3 regions of the Rhodoplanes sp. P11 genome follow, and region 3 is predicted to be linked to each of the others. Evidence: predicted binding sites of a transcription regulator. Region 3 holds the regulator's gene; each other region holds the start of a gene.

Region 1 (3,271 bases), on a different contig from region 3:
CGTCACGCTGTCGAGCTTGATGCCGAGGTCCTCGGAGATCGCCTGGCCGCCGGTCAGGATGGCGATGTCCTGGAGCATCGCCTTGCGGCGATCACCGAAGCCGGGCGCCTTGACGGCCGCGACCTTGAGGCCGCCGCGCAGCTTGTTGACCACCAGGGTGGCCAGCGCCTCGCCCTCGACGTCCTCGGCGACGATCAGCAGCGGCTTGCCGGTCTGCACCACGGCCTCCAGCAGCGGCAGCAGCTCTTGCAGGCCCGACAGCTTCTTCTCGTAGATCAGGATGTAGGGATCTTCGAGCTCGACCCGCATCTTGTCGGCGTTGGTGATGAAGTAGGGCGAGATGTAGCCGCGGTCGAACTGCATGCCCTCGACGACGTCCAGCTCGGTCTCCAGGCTCTTCGCCTCCTCGACCGTGATGACGCCCTCGTTGCCGACCTTCTTCATCGCCTCGGCGAGATAGCGGCCGATCTCCGCGTCGCCGTTGGCCGAGATGGTGCCGACCTGGGCGATCTCGTCGTTCGAGGTGATCTTCTTGGAGTTCTTCTCCAGGTCCTTCACCACCGCCTCGACCGCGAGGTCGATGCCGCGCTTGAGGTCCATGGGGTTCATGCCGGCGGCCACCGCCTTGGCGCCCTCGCGCACGATCGCCTGGGCCAGCACGGTCGCCGTGGTGGTGCCGTCACCGGCGATGTCGGACGACTTCGAGGCCACCTCGCGCACCATCTGGGCGCCCATGTTCTCGAACTTGTCCTCCAGCTCGATCTCCTTGGCGACGGTGACGCCGTCCTTGGTGATGCGCGGCGCGCCGAAGCTCTTCTCCAGCACCACGTTGCGACCCTTGGGGCCGAGCGTGACCTTCACGGCGTTGGCCAGCACGTCGACGCCGCGCAGCATCTTGTCGCGCGCGTCCGACGAGAATTTCACGTCCTTGGCAGCCATTTGTCGTCAGCTCCTGAATGAAACCGTTGCGCTCTCCCGACCCGGCGAGACCACGGTGCCGATCCTCTCGATCCGGCAGTGGGTCCGTTCAGGCAGGCAGTGTTCCGAACGAGGGGAGGTCAGGCGGCCTTCTTCTTGGCCTCGGTGTCGGTGAGAACGCCCATGATGTCGCTCTCCTTCATGATCAGGTACTCGACGCCGTCGAGCTTCACCTCGGTGCCCGACCACTTTCCGAACAGCACCCGATCGCCGACCTTGACGTCGAGCGGGACCAGCTTGCCGGCCTCGTCGCGGCCGCCCGGGCCGACGGCGATGATCTCGCCCTGCTGCGGCTTCTCCTTGGCGGTATCCGGGATGATGATCCCGCCGGCGGTCTTCTCCTCCGCCTCGATACGCTTGACGACGACGCGGTCGTGAAGCGGACGGAACTTCATGCTGTCCTCCTAAGTTCTTGTCGCAGAGAGATGAAAGCGGGTTGCGCAACGGGCCGGACGAGCGGCGCCGGGCAGCCCGGTTGCGACATGGGAAAGATGCCGGAGCCGTTCAAGAGGGGTTTGGAAAAAATTTGGCACTCATGGCTGACGACTGCCAAGGGCGGCGATGCGGTGCAGCGGAAGCCCGGAAGCTTAGCGATAGCATTTCGCCATTGCGAAAAGTAAAGCGCTGATAGCACTCCCCGCATTGGGCTGCCATGCCTCGCCCATGAACAGTTTGTTTACCAAATGCGCTTGCAATGAATGCGAGTGCCGGGAAGGATTTCCGTTCCATCACGGATGGGGGACGACATGCCTTCAAAGGATTTCTTGAAGCAGCTCCATGGTTACGGTCTGACGACCGCGCACATCCTGTATCGGCGGCCCGATCATCCCTGGCTGCTTCAGACCTATCTCTGGCAGGAGTACGACCTCCATCCGCATTTCCCGGAGCTGACCCGGTTCCTCGACTTCTGGCAGGAGAAGCTGGAGGGGCCGCTGCACTCGGTCACGGTCGCCCATTCGCGGTTGATCAAGCCGGCCGAAATCCGGGCCGTCGACGGCGTGTTCCGGCTCAACTGAGAGACCGACGTGGTGCGGCCGCGTGTCTCGGCCGTCCCGTCACTGCGCCGGCGACGGTCGGGTCGTGCCGGCCCGCGGCCAAGCCGCCGCCGTCTCCTCGATGGCCGCCACGGCAGCCGCCACCACCGGCGTCTCGGCGATCGGACTGGTGACCAACAAGACGCTGCGGATGCCGTCCGGCCCGAGCCGGCGCACCGTCACGTCCCCCCAGCCGTGGGCGACGAGGAGCGGGATGATCGCGACTCCGCCATTGGCCCGGGCGAAGGCGATCAGCGCCGACAGGTTGCTCGACTCGAACGCCGCCCGCACCGCCACGCCCTCGTTCGCCGCCAGATCCTCCACCAGCGCCCGCAGCGCGAATTCGCGTGGCATCAGGGCGAGCGGTCGCCCGGCCAGCGCCGCGAGTCCGACCGGGTCGCCCTCCGGCACCGGGGCGCCGGCCCCGATCACGGCGACGAGATGCTCGTGCGCCAGGACGCGCGTACGCAGGCCGGTGCTGCGCCGGAGCTGGAAGGTCAGCCCCAGATCGGCGTCGCCGTCGCGCACCGCCGACGCGATGGCATCGGCCGCCATCTCGCGTGACACCAGCCGGATGTTGGGATGCCGCCGCATCAGGAGGGTGGCGGCGCCGACCACCAGGGATTCGTTGTAGGACTGGAGAGTGGCGACCCGCACCACGCCGGCGAGCTCGGCTGCGGCCGTGCGCCGCTGCACGCGGGCCATCATCGCTTCGAGCGCGCCGAGCACCGGCGTGATCTCCGCCAGCAGAGTCTCTCCCTCGGCAGTCAAGGCGATCCGCCGGCCGTCGCGCCGCAGCAGCGGGGCGCCGATCGCGTGCTCGAGCTGACGGATCTGGTGGGTCACGGCCGGCTGCGTGAGGTCGAGCCGCCGGGCGGCCCGGGTGACGTGGCCGGTCTGGGCCACAGCCAGGAAGGTCCGAAACTGACGCAGGGTGGGAGCCATAATCGATAAATATTCCTCATGATAAAGCCAAACAACATCGAATTTGTTCTCATGAATCGCGCGGCCCATTCTCGAAAGGACAAGAAGAGCCGGAGGAACACGCCGTGGCACGGATCATCACGACCGCCAGACAGCCCGCCGCTCGACGCGGCCTCGATCGCCGGACGCTGCTGCGGACACTGCTCGGCGCCGGTGGTGCGACATTCGCCGGCACGCTGATCGGCGACCTCGGTGGGGCGTCGTGGTCGCGCCCGGTGCAGGCCCAGACCGGCTTCCCGGCCAAGCCGATCACCATCGTGTGCCCGTATGCGGCC
Region 2 (3,271 bases), on a different contig from region 3:
ACCTCGATCTCGGTGGCGCCACCGACGCGGATCACCGCGACGCCGCCGGCGAGCTTCGCCAGGCGCTCCTGGAGCTTCTCGCGGTCGTAGTCCGAGGTGGTCTCCTCGATCTGCGCCTTGATCTGCCCGACGCGGCCCTCGATGTCGGCCTTGTTGCCGGCACCGTCCACGATGGTGGTCTTCTCCTTCTCGATGATCACCTTCTTGGCGCGGCCGAGCATCTGCACGGTGACGTTCTCGAGCTTGATGCCGAGGTCTTCGGAGATCACCTGGCCGCCGGTGAGGATCGCGATGTCCTCCAGCATGGCCTTGCGACGGTCACCGAAGCCGGGCGCCTTGACGGCCGCGACCTTCAGGCCGCCGCGCAGCTTGTTGACCACGAGGGTGGCCAGCGCCTCGCCCTCGACGTCCTCGGCGATGATGACGAGCGGCTTGCCCGACTGCACCACCGCCTCGAGCACCGGCAGCATCGCCTGGAGGCCCGACAGCTTCTTCTCGTGCAGGAGGACGAAGGCGTCCTCCAGCTCGGCCGTCATCTTCTCGGCGTTGGTGATGAAGTACGGCGACAGATAGCCGCGGTCGAACTGCATGCCCTCGACCACCTCGAGCTCGGTGTCGAGCGACTTGGCCTCTTCGACCGTGATGACGCCCTCGTTGCCGACCTTCTGCATCGCGCCGGCGATCATCTCGCCCACGCCCTTGTCGCCGTTGGCCGAGATGGTGCCGACCTGGGCGACCTCGGCGGACGAGCCGACCTTCTTGGCGCGGCCTTCGATGTCCTTCACCACGGCGGTGACCGCGAGGTCGATGCCGCGCTTGAGATCCATCGGGTTCATGCCGGCGGCCACCGACTTCACGCCCTCACGGACGATCGCCTGGGCCAGCACGGTCGCCGTGGTGGTGCCGTCGCCCGCGATGTCGTTGGTCTTGGACGCGACCTCGCGCACCATCTGGGCGCCCATGTTCTCGAACTTGTCCTCGAGCTCGATCTCCTTGGCGACGGTGACGCCGTCCTTGGTGATGCGAGGCGCGCCGAAGCTCTTCTCGATGACGACGTTGCGGCCCTTCGGGCCGAGCGTCACCTTCACGGCGTTGGCGAGCAGGTCGACGCCGCGCAGCATCTTGTCGCGCGCGTCGGTGGAAAAGCGGACGTCCTTGGCAGCCATTTGCTTGCTCCGAATTCGAATGGTCGGGGGAGCGTCGTCCGGGGCGGCGCCGATGGCGCCCGCGCCTCACAGACGACGTCGCGGGGCGTCGGTCAGCCGACGATCCCCATGATGTCGCTCTCCTTCATGATCAGGAGATCGACGCCGTCGAGCTTCACCTCGGTGCCCGACCACTTGCCGAACAGCACCCGGTCGCCGACCTTGACGTCGAGGGGGGTCAGCTTGCCGGCCTCGTCGCGCCCGCCCGGGCCGACCGCGATCACCTCGCCCTGGCTCGGCTTCTCCTTGGCGGTGTCCGGGATGATGATGCCGCCGGCGGTCTTCTCTTCGGCCTCGATGCGCTTCACGACGACGCGGTCGTGCAGCGGGCGGAACGTGGTCTTCGCCATGGATCAGGTATCCTCGTCGCCACCGGAGGTGGCTGGGTTCGTTGGAAACTCGTGATGGGAGGCTAGCACTCGGACATCGAGAGTGCCAGCGCCGCGCCGGACATAGGGAGTAGGTCCGGGGCTGTCAAGGCGGGCAGGCGGCCGGAGCGATGCGGCGCGGAGGGGCGCTGCGGCTGCGGTTAATGCCGGTGGCGATCGTCGGCCGAGCCGTGGCGGCTCGCCCCAGAAGGGGGGGAAGCCGCGCGGTCTCGCCGACCGCACGGCTATAGCGCACCCGGCGGCGCCCCCCGTGGTCCTAACGCCAACGGCCGGCCTCGGCAAGCCGCGCCGCCTGCGGGGCGCTGGGGTAGCTGGCGCTGGGGTGTCCGGCGGCCGGCTGTTCCCGGCGGGTGACACCTGCGGCGAAACCGTGCCGGGCGCGGCGGCTCGCGACAATGCCGCGACCGTGCCACGACGGTGTTTACCCCGTCATCGAAACGCCCACCTGATGGGTCAAAGCCACGGCTCGACCCTGCCTCGCGAGCCGCGCGGTGGCGGCGCGCTGCCGCCCGAGGCGGGTTATGTCCCGCTTGCACCGAAGCCTTTCGCCCATCAGAGTGGGCCGTCATTGTCGGAGATCGTCATGTTCGGTTCGTTCCGGGGCGTCGCGCGCGCGCTGATGGCCGTCGCGCTGCTGTCGCTCACTGGCTGCGCCAGCACTCTTCCGTCGTTCTCGGGCGGTGGCTCGGCGCCCGAGCCGCAGCCGAGCGCGCCGCCGCCGCCCTCCAACATCCGCCCCGAGGACCTGGTCGGCCGCTGGGGGCTCGCCGCCTATCATCGGCCGGAGGATCGCGCCCGCACCGAGGCGGCGGCCCGGCGCGGCTGCACCCAGCCCTTCGTCATCAACCGCAGCTCGGTGGGCGTGGCGATGCTCGGTCACGACAATCCGCAGGTGCAGGACATGCTGGTGAAGGGCAGCTACGAGGGCAAGACCTTCATCGGGCCGAACCCGCAGTCCGGCGATGCCGACGACCGCGAGGTGGTGTCGTTCGACGGCCGCGTGCTGGTGATGAGGTGGGTCGACCAGGAGGTGGCCGGCCGCTACGGCACCATGGTGCTGGTGCGCTGTGGCGCCGAGGGCACCGCCTCGCGCGGCGCTCCGCGCCCGGCACCCGCCCCAGCGCGCTGACCGGAGCGAGGGACGCGAGATGACGGCGCGCCATCCGCGCCTGCTGTGGCTGCCACTGGCGCCGTTCGAGCGTGACGGCGCCCGCGCGGCGCTGAAGCGGGCCGGACTTCCCCACGACGACGTCGACGCACCCGGCCGCTGGTACTGGCGGTTCGAGGAGGACGATGTGCCGGTCGGCTTCGGTGGCGTCGAGGTGCATGGCGATGCCGGTCTTCTGCGCATCGTCACCCTGCCGGTGCTGCGCCATCGCGGCCTCGGGGCCGCCATCGCGACGGCCCTCGAGGGTGAGACCGCGGCGCTCGGCTGCCGCATCCTCTATGTGGCGCCGGGGGGCGAGGTCGCCTTCTTCACCGAGCAGGGCTACGCGCCCTGTCCGGCCGGCACGGTTCCGGACGCCATCGCGGCGCGGCTGCCGGCCCCCGATGGCGTGATGCACAAGCGGGTCGGGTAGCGGCGGCGCGCTCCGGTGCCCGTCCGCAGGAGCGGCGCGATGGCGCGGCGTCGGGACGTGAATGGCGAAGCGGCGCAAGCTCCTCTCTCGTAAGCTC
Region 3 (3,271 bases):
CAGCATGTCGCGCGTCTTCATCCAGGCGAGGCAGTCGTGCAGCGCCACCCAGGCGCCGGTGATCGAGGCGGTGCGGGTGCCGCCGTCGGCCTGGATCACGTCGCAGTCGATGGTGATCTGGCGCTCGCCGAGCGCCTCGAGGTCGACCACGGCGCGCAGCGAGCGGCCGATCAGCCGCTGAATCTCCACGGTGCGGCCGCTCTGCTTGCCGGCCGACGCCTCGCGGCGGGTGCGCTCCGAGGTGGCACGCGGCAGCATGCCGTACTCGGCGGTGATCCAGCCGCGCGCCTGGCCCTTGAGCCACGGCGGCAGCCGCTCCTCCAGGGTCGCGGTCACCAGCACATGGGTGTCGCCGAACTTCACGAAGCAGGAGCCCTCGGCATACTTCACCACGGCCCGTTCGAGCGAAACGGCTCGCAGCTCGTCGGGCTGACGGTGGCTCGGACGCATCGGGGTACTCCTTGGACGGCGATCGCCGCGGCGATCGGCTCGGCAGTCGGCTGCGGGCACGGCGCGGTCGGGCGAAGGCGGCGGGGCCGCCGCGGGCGTTCGACCGGCGGCACGCTTGTAGGTCGGCGCGGGCGGAGCGGCAAGGCCCTCCCCGGCGGGGCTCGGTTGCGACGGGACGGCGCGGGACGACGATCGGCGGCGCAGCGCGATGCCGGCGAAGACGGCCGGGGCCTGGCCGGGAGCCGCCGGCGGGCCCCGGCGCGAGCGCCTTGCGCTTCGCCCCATCGAGGGACAAATCTCTGGTCCTCCGATCCTTTTGTCCGGGAGACACCGCCCGTGTCCCAGCCCGTTCTGCCCTCCGATTTGCCGCTCGCCACCACGGCCACCAGCCTGGTGCAGCTCAACGAGCGATCCCGCGAGATTTTCCGCCACATCGTCGAGTCGTATCTGGCCACCGGCGAGCCGGTCGGCTCGCGCAACCTCTCGCGCCTGCTGCCGATGACGCTGTCGCCCGCCTCGGTGCGCAACGTCATGCAGGACCTGGAGCAGCTCGGCCTGATCTACGCCCCGCACACCTCGGCGGGCCGGCTGCCGACCGAGTTCGGCCTGCGCTTCTTCGTCGACGCGCTGATGCAGGTCGGCGACCTGCCGGAGACCGAGCGCCGCTCCATCGAGGCGCAGGTGGCGGCCACCGGGCGCTCCTTCGAGACCGTGCTGACCGAGGCCTCGACCATGCTGTCGGGGCTGACGCGGGCCGCCGGGGTGGTGCTGAGCACCAAGGCGAACGCCCGCCTCAAGCATATCGAGTTCGTCCGCCTGGAGCCGTCGCGGGCCCTGGTCGTGCTGGTCGCCGAGGACGGCCAGGTGGAGAACCGGCTGGTCGACCTGCCGATCGGCCTGCCCGGCTCGGCGCTAGTCGAGGCGTCGAACTTCCTCAATCACCACATCGCCGGCCGCACCCTGGTGGAGGCCAAGGCGGCGCTGGAAACGACTCTGGCGGCCAGCCGCGCCGAGCTCGACCAGCTCACCCGCCGGATCGTCGAGGCGGGGCTGGCCAGCTGGTCGGGCGGCGACGGCGACGAGCGGCGGCTGATCGTGCGCGGCCACGCCCATCTGCTGGAAGACCTGAAGGCGCTGGAGGATCTCGAACGGGTGCGCCAGCTGTTCGACGAGCTGGAGACCCAGCGCGGCCTGGTCGACCTGCTCGGCCGCGCCGAGTCGGCGGACGGCGTGCGCATCTTCATCGGCTCGGAGAACAAGCTGTTCTCGCTGTCGGGCTCGTCCACCATCATCGCGCCCTACCAGGACGCCGCCGGCCGCATCGTCGGGGTGATCGGGGTGATCGGCCCGACCCGGCTCAACTATGCCCGCATCGTGCCGATGGTCGACTACACCGCCCGCCTGGTCGGTCGCCTGCTCGGCGGCTGAGGGTCGTCGGCCCGCGCAAGCGGCCCCGCAGCGACCCCGCGGGGGCCGCAAGGCACCTCCGTGGCACGGCCGAACCGCTTGATTTTCCGAGCCCGGATGGCGATATGCGGGGCGACCCCAAGGTTTGAACGGACGGACCAGATCATGACCGAACCGAATGCCGGCGACGCTGCACCCGCCCCCGAGGCGGCGCGCGCGAGCCAGCCCGCCGATGCCGCCAAGACCGCCAACCCCTCGGCCGGCGCGGCACCCGCCGAGGCCACCCCGGAGGCCACTCCCGCCGTCGACGTCGCGGCGCTCCAGCAGGAGGTGGCCGAGCACAAGGACCGCCTGCTGCGGACCCTCGCCGAGATGGAGAACCTGCGCCGCCGCACCGAGCGCGAGGTCGCCGACGCCCGCACCTACGGCATCTCGGGCTTCGCCCGCGATCTCCTCGGCGTCGCCGACAATCTGCGCCGGGCGCTGGACGCCGTCGCGGCCGAGAAGCGCGATGCCCTGCCGGCCCCCGTGCTCGCCTTCGTCGAGGGCGTCGAGCTGACCGAGCGCGAGCTTCTCAAGGTGTTCGAGCGCAACGGCGTCCGCCGCTTCGATCCGAAGGGCGAGAAGTTCGACCCCAACGTCCATCAGGCGATGTTCGAGGTGCCCGACCCGAGCCAGCCGACCGGCACCGTGGTTCAGGTGGTCCAGGCCGGCTTCATGATCGGCGAGCGGGTTCTGCGCCCCGCCATGGTGGGGGTCTCCAAGGGCGGCCCCAAGACCGCGCCAGCATCGGCGCCCGCCGGCTCGCCGGCCGCCGCCGATGCCGCGGCGACGAGCGCCGGCAACGGCCCCGCCGCGAACGGCGCGGGAACGACGGGCGACAAGCCCGGGGCGTGAGCCAGTCTGCCGGCCGCGCCGCTGGCGCGGCCGCCGTCAGCCGCGCGGATTGACGCCGTCGCGCACCGCGCGGAAGCGCGGGAACGCCTCGCTCCAGGCGTCGTCGCGGGCGGCGCCGAGGATGCGCAGATAGGCGCCAGAGCCGAACCGCACCCACTGCACGAGCTTGAGCGGAGCGTCGGTCTTCGGGTCCTTGGCCTCCGCCATGACCTGGTGGGTATGGGCGCCGCCGCCGCCCAGGCGCAGCATCTCGGTGCCGACGATCCGCACGTCCTTGTAGGCGCCGAAGCCGGCGAGCAGGTTGCGCGCGAAGGTGTCGCGGGCGGCGTTCTCCTCCGGCCCGCCGCGCCCCACCGAGACGATCAGCAGCGGCTGCTCGACGGCCTCCAGGGTGTCCTTGGGGCCGTCGGTGAGCAGCGCCCCATTGCTGCCGAGCACCCGGATGGGCCGCATGCCCGAGCGCTCGTCGAGACGGATCGGCAGCAGCTCCAGCTGCTCCTCGATCGGCACGTCGGCC

Evidence for each region. Region 3 encodes HrcA, which represses chaperone genes, less so after heat shock. Its sites were predicted from a motif close to GTTAGCACTCNCNNNNNGNGAGTGCTAAC; they were not measured.
Region 1: a site for HrcA is predicted at 1,504-1,532, ahead of groES (co-chaperone GroES). Genes of this name have one in related genera too.
Region 2: a site for HrcA is predicted at 1,617-1,645, ahead of groES (co-chaperone GroES). Genes of this name have one in related genera too.

What each region holds. Positions count from the first base shown of each region.
Region 1 is NZ_CAXWGY010000019.1:216,734-220,004, forward strand. Features, by position in the region: gene groL (chaperonin GroEL) at 1-939, opposite strand, end outside; gene groES (co-chaperone GroES) at 1,059-1,373, opposite strand; gene ACFQUV_RS20125 (usg protein) at 1,725-1,994, shown strand; gene ACFQUV_RS20130 (LysR family transcriptional regulator) at 2,034-2,957, opposite strand; gene ACFQUV_RS20135 (tripartite tricarboxylate transporter substrate binding protein) at 3,062-3,271, shown strand, end outside.
Region 2 is NZ_CAXWGY010000016.1:14,853-18,123, reverse strand. Features, by position in the region: gene groL (chaperonin GroEL) at 1-1,166, opposite strand, end outside; gene groES (co-chaperone GroES) at 1,259-1,555, opposite strand; gene ACFQUV_RS11915 (hypothetical protein) at 2,178-2,723, shown strand; gene ACFQUV_RS11910 (GNAT family N-acetyltransferase) at 2,743-3,174, shown strand; gene ACFQUV_RS11905 (MFS transporter) at 3,236-3,271, shown strand, end outside.
Region 3 is NZ_CAXWGY010000012.1:491,962-495,232, forward strand. Features, by position in the region: gene rph (ribonuclease PH) at 1-450, opposite strand, end outside; gene hrcA (heat-inducible transcriptional repressor HrcA) at 802-1,878, shown strand; gene grpE (nucleotide exchange factor GrpE) at 2,023-2,754, shown strand; gene ACFQUV_RS11450 (hypothetical protein) at 2,791-3,271, opposite strand, start outside.